One region of the Sporosarcina sp. Y838 genome, then DNA from elsewhere that is predicted to be linked to it. Evidence: riboswitches for the same ligand, from Rfam matches in the RefSeq annotation. Region 1 holds a riboswitch; the other holds the start of a gene.
The links. A riboswitch is a leader RNA that binds a small molecule or an ion and turns the genes downstream of it on or off. The one in region 1 is predicted to bind cobalamin.

Region 1 (5,020 bases):
TACTCATTAAAAACGATGGTACTTACACGTATTTGACACCGGATATCGCGTACCATGAAGACAAATTGTTCCGTGGATTTGATAAACTTATCAATATTTGGGGCGCAGATCACCACGGTTATATTCCGCGGATGAAAGCGGCAATCGAAGCACTTGGCTACGGTGACGACACACTCGAAGTCGGCGTCGTACAAATGGTTCAATTGTATAAAGACGGTGAAAAATTCAAAATGAGCAAGCGTACAGGGAAAGCCGTTACGTTGCGTGAATTGGTTGAAGAAGTTGGCTTGGACGCGGTCCGGTACTTCTTTGCAATGCGTTCGGGCGACTCCCAAATGGACTTCGACCTCGACCTTGCCATCTCCCAGTCCAATGAAAACCCTGTGTACTACGCACAATATGCGCATGCACGGATTTCATCGATTTTACGTCAGGCTGAAGAAAATGGAATGTCTGCTTCTGTTGAGCATGTTTCCTTATTGCAAGCTGAAAAAGAATTGGAATTGCTGAAGAAAATTGGGGACTTCCCGCAAGTGATCAGTGACGCGGCAAGAATCCGTTCACCACACCGTGTTGCTACGTTCATCCAGGAACTAGCCGCGACTTTCCATAGTTTCTACAATGCAGAAAAAGTGTTGGATCCGGATAATCGTGAATTATCGGAAGCCCGTCTAGCGCTAATTACAGTCACACGCACAACGATTGCTAACGCACTGAAACTGATTGGTGTTTCTGCACCGGAAAAAATGTAATAAACAAAAGCGCAGGGCGCCGTCCAGACGTTCCTTAACTTTCAATATGACCGCCACGCCAAAGAAGTTTGCCTCTTTGGTGTGGCGGTTTTTGTAATGGACAAAAACCCCCTGAGTTGCCCGAATATCGACAAGTTATGCTACCGACAGGCAAAAAAATGTAGTATACTGAATTTTGAACAAAAAATACATACCAAACATAAAGGTGCCCCGTTTAAAAGACGGGGTTAAAAGGGAAGCCGGTTCAATGCCGGCGCGGTCCCGCCACTGTAAGTGTGAGCAAGTCGCATTGAGTCACTGGAAACAATCCGGGAAGACGCGACAAGCCTTGAACACGAGCCAGGAGACCTGCCTTTATGGATCACACGTACCCTACGAGGATAGGATTGGTGGAAATCGGCGTCTCCGTGCGTCCAGATTTTTACTCAACTTATTCCTCCGTAGCAATTGCGGGGGATTTTTATTTGGCAAAAAACAGGAGGAAAACAACATGAAGAAGATTTGGCAATTGGGATTGACGGCTGTCTTTGCAGTATTCCTGCTCGCAGCATGCGGAGGGACTGCTACAGAAGATAAGCCGAAAGTGGACGAAACACCAAACGCAGAAGAGGTCAAAGCTGATTTCCCAATGACACTAACGGACGCGGTCGGCAATGAAATTACGTTAGAAAAAGCACCAGCAACAATTGTTTCGATGATGCCAAGCAATACAGAAATATTATTTGGACTTGGTCTTGCTGATGAAATCGTCGGCGTCAACGACTACGATGATTATCCCGAAGAAGCACTTGAAAAAGAGAAAATCGGCGGCCAGGAATTTAACGTCGAAAAAATCGTTTCGATGCAACCTGAAATCGTTTTTGCACATGAATCAGGACTTGGAATGGGCAAGGAAGGACTGCAACAAATCCGTGATGCAGGAATCACTGTCTTTGTTGTGAAAAACGCATTAAACTTTGATGAAACTTATACGACGATTGAAACAATCGGTAAAGCGACTGGTAAAACAGTGGAAGCAGAAAAAATCGTTACAGACATGAAAGCGAAAGTCGAAGAAGTGGTAGCGAAAACTGCAAAAGTTGAGAATAAAAAGACCGTTTTCGTTGAAACATCACCAGCTCCGGAAATTTACACACCAGGTAAAAATACATTCATGGATCAAATGCTTGAAATGATTGGCGCGGAAAATATCGCGGCCGATCAAGAAGGTTGGTTCATGATAGATTCGGAAGAAATCGTCAACCGCAATCCAGATGTGATTATTGTGTTATATGACTACATCGAAACGGCCGTCGCAGATGTTTATGCACGACCAGGTTTTGATTCTATTACGGCTATCAAAGAAGAAGCAGTGGTACAGGTTAAAGAAAATATCACAAGCCGTACAGGTCCACGTCTAGCGGACGGACTAGAAGAAATAGCGAAAGCCATCTATCCAGAGGCTTTCGGTGAGTAAGTCAAGCGTTGCCTACATCGTTTCTGCCGTCGCACTTGTTGTGGCGGTATGGCTCGGTGTTTCGATCGGATCTGTGCAAATACCGATTAGTACGTTATGGAATGCTGGGGCGGATGCAACAGCTTCAAACATATTGTGGAAGATTCGCATGCCGCGTGTCGTACTCGCTGGACTTGTTGGTGCGTCGCTCGCAATTTCAGGAGCTGCTTTTCAGGGTCTGCTGAAAAATCCGCTCGCTGATCCATATACCCTCGGAGTGTCATCCGGCGCCTCGGTCGGTGCTGTGATGACACTCTTTTTTGGTATTTCTATTCCGTTTCTAGGCACTTATACGCTTCCTATATTCAGTATGGTCGGTGCTGCACTGACGATGTTCCTTGTGCTCGGATTCGCACGTCTCGTGGACCGTGCAATGAGGATGGAAACAATTATTTTAACTGGAATTATTTTTGGTTCATTCCTCGGTTCTGTCTTGTCATTGATGATTGCGCTTACTGGAGAAGAGTTGCGGCAAATTATTGGTTGGCTTCTCGGCAGTGTATCGATGCGGGGCTGGAATTACATAACGATGATATTGCCGTTTGTTGTCATCGGGTCCTTCATGTTGTGGCTGAACCGCCGCGAATTAAATGCTATGCTATTCGGGGAAGAACGGGCGCATTACTTAGGCGTCAATGTGAAACGACGCAAATTCAGCATTTTAATCGGGGGATCTATCCTTACCGGTTCTGCGGTCGCGGTGTCAGGTACGATTGGATTTGTTGGGCTTGTAGTTCCGCATATGACAAGATTATTATGGGGTTCGGATCACCGCCACCTACTGCCGTTATCATTCATGAATGGTGCGACATTGCTTATCATTTGTGACCTGATTGCGCGGACGATTATTGCGCCGACGGAACTTCCGGTTGGTGTAATTACCGCCTTTATCGGTGCGCCAGTTTTCGCATTCATCTTTTATAAACAACGAAGGGCAGGAGGAATGTGACATGTTAAACGTCGAAAATCTTTCCGGCGGTTACGGCAAAGAACCAATCGTGCAATCGGTGACGTTCCATGTCCCTAAAGGGGAAGTACTTGGAATACTCGGTCCAAACGGCAGTGGAAAATCAACGCTGTTAAAAATCATTTCTGGCATTCTCCCGAAGGAATCGGGTTCTGTCCAAATTGAAGGTCAAGATGTATCGAGTTACTCGCAAAAAGAATTCGCCAGAAAAGTGGCAGTCCTGCCGCAACTGCATGCCGTCGCATTTTCCCACACTGTGCGTGAAACGGTAGAACTAGGGCGTTATCCACATCAGTCAGGGTTATTTTCTTCGTGGTCGGATGAAGACGAGCGTGCTGTCACAGAAGCATTGAGCAGTATGGAAATCACGCGCTACGCTGGGAACGCCATTGAATTGCTATCGGGCGGTGAACAACAGCGTGTTTTCGTAGCGCAAGCGCTTGCTCAGGAAGCGCCGATTTTATTGCTCGACGAACCAACAAATCACTTGGACATCGCGCATCAGCAACAACTTCTGGACACGATTCGTAAACAGGCAATCGATAAAGGCCTGACAGTCATTTCTGTATTCCATGACATCAACTTGGCGTCATTGTACTGCGATCGACTGCTGTTGATGAATAAAGGGAAAATCGTTAAAATCGGTGCACCGCAGGATGTCGTGAAAGAAGGAGAAATCGAGTCTGTTTATGGCGCGCGTGTCAAATCACAGCCTCATCCTGAACTACCGAAGCCTCAAATTACATTGTTACCAGACACGAATGAAGAAATGAAACCTTTTACCATCGTAAGAGAAGACTTTTCGATATCATCAAACTATGTTGCGCTCAGAACACACCATCCGTTGAAAACAATCTCTTCTGCAGTCCACAATGCTGGAATGGGTTGGTATCGATCGTTTGTTAATCGGCATGTTGACGCTGATTACAATGTAGATGATGTCAAAGCTGAAAATGCATCTTATCTCGAGAGTCAAGGTTTTCATCTGGCGGAAACGGTCGGTATGATGACTGCTGTCACAACGGAGCATGCAGAAGTCAAGGAATACAAAGGCGATTTCGGCACGATCCTTATTGCGGTTACAGCCGGAGTCGGGAATGCTGTAGACGTTTCGCAAGCACTTACGCGTGACGAAAAACCCCGCGTTGGTACGATTAATACTTGGGTGATTATCAATGGTCAATTGCCAGACGAAGCATTTATCCAAGCGATGATTACTGCAACGGAAGCGAAAGTGAAAGCACTTCAAACGGAATCGATTCTGGATCCACTCACAGGCACAACTGCGACGGGAACTTCAACAGATAGCCTGCTTGTTGCGTCGACTCAGCAAGGCGAATTTCTTCCGTATGCAGGTCCAATCACGGAACTAGGGAAACTGATTGGCCATGGCGTCTATGACTGCACAGTAACGGCAATCCGTGCATACAAAAAGGCGAAAGGATGGAAGCCGTGATTCCTGCACATTTTATGGCCATCGCTATTGGTTTTCTGCTAGACAGGGTAATTGGGGATCCCCCGGAATGGCCGCATCCCGTCCGCTGGATTGGGACGTTCATTTCCAAAATGGCAGCAGTTTTGAATAAAGGACGATTCCGTACATTGAAAGGGGCATTTACACTTTTCCTCACCGTCGGAATTGTTTTGTCCATTGTATTTTTTTTGGTTGGAATGGCTTATCAATTCAACCTCTACATAGGGATTCTTGTAGAATCAGTACTCATCGCCATCGGGCTTGCACAGAAGAGTTTACGGGAAGCAGCGCTAGACGTTTATCTCCCGCTTTCTGAGAATGACTTACCAGCG
Region 2 (5,020 bases), on a different contig from region 1:
GGTTCGGAATGACTCCCCCACCGATTCGATGCATTGTCACTTCAAGATTTTCAGTGGCCAACGTTTCCTGGATTAATTCGGCGACTTCCTGTGTATTCCCGCTCCACGTAGCGTAAACGATTAAGAATGACACCATTCACACTCTTCGATATCCGTCGCTGTTGAACGCGTATAATACGTTGTTTTCATGCCAGACTTCCAAGCCTGTAAATGAAGTTCGAGAAGAACAGACGCACGAATTGTATTTGGAACATAGATGTTGAAAGAAATTGCTTGGTCAATATGGCGCTGTCTTGCGGCGTTTTGTTTGATTGACCAGCGCTGATCGACGATATACGCGGAGCGGCGGTACACATCGTACGTATTGTGGTTAAGGTCAGGTGCAACGACCGGAAGCTTGTAATCTTTCTTTTCCTCATGATAAAACGGTTTGAATACGGGATCGATTGAAGCAGTTGATCCGGCAATGATGGACGTCGAGCTATTTGGTGCAATTGCCATCAAGTAACCATTTCGCATACCATTTGTTGCAACATCAATGCGGAGTTCGCGCCATTCCCTCGTATCGTATTTCTTATTTTCGAAATAGACTCCTGACTGCCAGTCCGACCCCTCATATAACGGGTAGGATCCCTTTTCTGTAGCCAGTTCCATCGAAGCTTTTATCGTCAAAAAGGCGATTTTCTCATATAGTTTATCTGCGTAATCCACAGCTTCGTTTGATTCCCATTGAATGTTTTGCAAGGCAAGTAAATGATGCCAGCCAAATGTACCGAGACCGATTCCACGGTAACGCGCGTTCGTTCGCTGCACTTGGACAACTGGTATTTTGTTAAGATCGATGACGTTATCAAGCATGCGCACTTGGATTGTAATGAGTCTTTCCAAAACGCTCGCCGGAACCGCTCGTCCAAGGTTGATGGACGATAAGTTACATACGACGAAATCGCCCGGTTTGGAACGCGTAACAACGATATCGTCTTCGAGCGTGACAGACTCAAATTGAGTTGGGCTCATATTTTGAGTAATCTCTGTACAAAGATTCGATGAATAAATCATGCCTTCATGCTTGTTCGCATTCGCGCGGTTTACTTCATCGCGGTAAAACATGTACGGCGTTCCTGTTTCCAATTGACTGCGCATAATTCGTTTCATAAGATCGATGGCCGGTACGATTTCTCGACTCAGTTCAGGATGATTGACGCACTCTTCGTATTTCTCACGGAATGAGCCTGTACCTCTTTTTTCGTCGTAGAAGTCCTCAAGGGAATACCCCATGATTGTTCGAACTTCATGCGGATCGAACAGATGCCACTCTCCCCGCGCATCGACTTGTTCCATATAGATATCAGGGAGACAGACACCCGTGAAAATATCATGCGCACGCAACCGTTCATCCCCATTATTTAGTTTAAGATCTAGGAACGTGAAGATGTCTTTGTGCCAAACATCGAGATAGACAGCGATAGCACCTTGCCGTTGACCCAATTGATCTACGCTAACGGCTGTGTTGTTCAACTGTTTAATCCATGGAAGTACACCGCTCGAAGCACCTTTAAATCCGCGGATAGAAGAACCACGACTCCGAACCTTCCCCATATATACACCGATGCCACCGCCATATTTAGACAAGTTAGCAATGTCCGTATTACTGTCGTAGATACCTTGCAAAGAATCATCGACTGAATCGATGAAACAACTCGATAATTGACCATGTGGTTTACCGGCATTCGACAATGTCGGTGTGGCAACTGTCATATACAAATTGCTCATAGCCCAATACGATTCAGCAACTTTTTCGAGCCGGTTCTCCATCTCATCCTGCATCAGTGTCATCGCAATAATAAGCCAACGCTCCTGGGGAAGTTCAACTGATTGTTTATTAAAATCAACAGCCGCATATCGGTCCATAAGCGTTTTTAATCCGATATATGTAAATAATTTATCCCGTTTCGGTTCAATGAGATTACCCAGAATGATGAGATCTTCTTTTGAATATTTCTGCGTTAACGTAGAAGTATATAACCCTTTATCGACAAGCCGGGCAACATGTCCTGCGAAGTCTGTGTAGACCTTTGCCCCCCGTCGCAGTTCCTGACGGTTGTAGACATCACGCAGATGAATTCGTGCAGCTACGAACGTCCAATACGACGATGCCTCGTCCATATTGCTCAGTGATTCTAACGTCATTGCCTTGGCCCATTCCGATGCAGCCCCCTCAGGGTATTTCAGGTACCATCGCTCACTTGCGATAAGCAATGGCCATAATTCCTCTCTTCCAAACTCATTTTGTAACTCATCAAGTAGCCTGTCCATATCGGTTCTCATCACTTTAGTTGTCATCATTATTGTCTCCTCTCATGATTGTATAAACAAAAAAACGATAGCTCCACCTTTTCGGTAGAGCCATCGCTCATGGGTTTTTTATAGGAAACAGAATGGGACCACACGCTACTAATCTCCGAGTATAGAAGGTAGACGGACGGTATCCCGTTCGCTTCCACCTCTCAACCCCCGAAGAAAGTGTCGCTTGACGATGGAAGGCAGGTCTCCTGGCTCACGCTTCACTCTCCCTGCCCAGCCTTCCCATGTAATTTCTCCACAGTGGCTCTTTCGGCGGTCGTCTGCGCTTACAGTTGCGGGGACAGCTCCGGATTTTCCGGATTCCCTTTTAAACCAATATCGGTACCATTCCATCGTTAAATACTATATGTAGTGTCTCGAACTCTTATTACACCCTAACATGTTGTGTTTTGAAATTCAATAGGCAATAAGCAGTTTGATGATTTGCGCCTGTCATTATATTAATGAGCACATCCGCCAATTTAATTGCTGCGGGATCGCATCTGATCGGTATCGGCTTGCTTGAAAGCACGTCGAGCCAATCCATTTCCTACATCCAATGGTTCTTATGGGGAGTGCCGTTTGCAGGGCAAAGTGCTTGTTGATACAGGTGCAGTCGTATTTATCTCAGGTTTGTTACTATTCAGTGAAACAATCGGAGTCAATCCGGTTACAATGTTTCCCTAAGTTTGATTGGTATGAATTACTATGTCACATTTCCCGTCAGTTCGAAAGCACTCCTTCTTTTCTTTGAGGAGGGGGATGTCTCCCTTGATGCCAAACAGTTGATTAAAATTAGTGCCACCCTTATGCCTCTTTATATAGTGGCAATCGTTGTATTCTACTTTACTTTTTGGAAGTGGAGGGGGATGGTTTTGTGAGATGAGATCATCAAAGATAATTCGATAAAATCGAAAAAACACCAGACCCTTTTGGAATTCTGGTGTTTTCATCATGAGGAGCCAATTTAATAAGGATTTTTCTTTCTCCGTTTTTTCGGTCTTTGTTTATGATTCTTGTCTGTCGGCTTATCCTCTTCTGGCTTCTTGATATCAACTTCCGATCCAAATTCAGTCTGCATATTACCTTTTTGGTAAGAAATATCATTTTTTTCAGGAGCCACTTTGTCATCAGTGAGAACCTGATTTAGTAAATATTTATGAAATACAAATTCCCCCGCAGCAATAATAATCGCGGATAGTAAAGCCGCCATGCCTAATTGGATGGGCTGTTCGTAAAAATAGATACCCACCAACCAGATCATAACGAGCGCCAAAATAAAATCGGCTATTGTGGCACCTATATTTTTAATACGGGGCAATATAAACATGTCTCCGAGAAATGAAACACCTGTCACTAAAACACTTGTGAGCATAATATCTCCAAATGAAACACCATAAAGCCCCAAAACAATCCATAACACAACTGTAATCATTATAAATTTAATTATCAGTGCTGTAATCGTTTTCACCAGTTACGTACCTCCAATCTGAATTGAATTATTCCAATACTTATAGGCTATTTCTAAGGTAAGCCAGGTTGAGTCACTAAAGATTTTTATCAACATATTTTCCATAGTCAGGTATCGCGATACGGTCAAACTCTTCTACAAGCTTCCGTAAATTGTCCGCCAACAAGTCGCCAGCCATCGGTAACCCATGTCCCGTTACTGCAACAGCAGGTTTTAAGCCTTCCAGTTTTTCCACTGATTCCCTGGCGGCTTTCCAATCTGTCGTCAGATACCTGGGAGGACCGCTAATTTCCTGCTCTTGCGTTAACACTTTATAAAGATATTCCTGTTTAACCGTAACAAAGGCATCACCGACAATTAAAGCTCTATCCTCTTCTCTAAACAGTGACACATGCCCCAATGAGTGTCCTGGCGTATGAATCCAACGAAAGCCTGGCATGTAAGGAACACTACCGTCTTCAGGTAATGGCAATACATGATTCCCTAAATTAATTGGCTCAACTGGGAACGTGGGCGACATTTTAGCAACCATACCGCCTTCTACGGTCGGATCCGGCTTGGGATAACTCGTTTTACCCGTCAGGAAAGGAATTTCCAATTCATGGGCGTAAACGGTCACACCCCAGCGTTGGACTAATTCTATAATCGCACCGACGTGATCAAAATGACCATGGGTTAAAATAATTGCCTTGGGTCGACTATCTTTACCAAAACGTTCTTCAATAACAGAGAAGATTTCATTCGCGGAGTGGGGCATGCCTGCATCAATTAACACGAAATCATTCGCGTCAGGAAGCCCAACCAAACTAATATTTACGATTTGAACAGTATGACTGTACAAATCCGGAAGGACCTCTTTTCCAGTTCCACTTTCTACCGATGTTACTGGGATTAGTTTGTAATCGGCCCCATAAGATAGATTATTGTCCACAACTTCGCCTCCTAATTACTCTGAATCGTCCCTATTGTGGTGCAATCCGCACTTTTTATACCAGTAAAAGTAAATTTTCTGGATTACTAATATAAAAGCAATTTCTAGTATTACCCTTTTTTAAAAACCGTATATACTTGCCCTTATTGCAAAGGATAATGTCGTGCGGAGAATGAGATTCGAGGAGGAAAAAGAATGAAATTGGCATCACATGAGTTATTCGAGTTAAGTGAATTGATTTTAGGATGCTTCAACACTGTTACATGTATGAGCGG

Region 2: it holds a riboswitch for cobalamin, as region 1 does, so the genes downstream of both, AC1TO4_RS12705 (ribonucleoside-diphosphate reductase subunit alpha) here and AC1TO4_RS04570 (ABC transporter substrate-binding protein) in region 1, are expected to answer to the same signal.

Annotation. Positions count from the first base shown of each region.
Region 1 is NZ_JBXCJD010000002.1:399,246-404,265, reverse strand. It holds gene argS (arginine--tRNA ligase) at 1-752, shown strand, start outside; cobalamin riboswitch at 939-1,122, shown strand; gene AC1TO4_RS04570 (ABC transporter substrate-binding protein) at 1,243-2,208, shown strand; gene AC1TO4_RS04565 (FecCD family ABC transporter permease) at 2,201-3,196, shown strand; gene AC1TO4_RS04560 (heme ABC transporter ATP-binding protein) at 3,198-4,670, shown strand; gene cbiB (adenosylcobinamide-phosphate synthase CbiB) at 4,658-5,020, shown strand, end outside.
Region 2 is NZ_JBXCJD010000009.1:620-5,639, reverse strand. It holds gene AC1TO4_RS12710 (flavodoxin) at 1-136, opposite strand, end outside; gene AC1TO4_RS12705 (ribonucleoside-diphosphate reductase subunit alpha) at 121-2,343, opposite strand; cobalamin riboswitch at 2,526-2,709, opposite strand; gene AC1TO4_RS12700 (hypothetical protein) at 2,732-2,890, opposite strand; gene AC1TO4_RS12695 (YndM family protein) at 3,311-3,814, opposite strand; gene AC1TO4_RS12690 (MBL fold metallo-hydrolase) at 3,891-4,745, opposite strand; gene AC1TO4_RS12685 (spore coat protein) at 4,941-5,020, shown strand, end outside.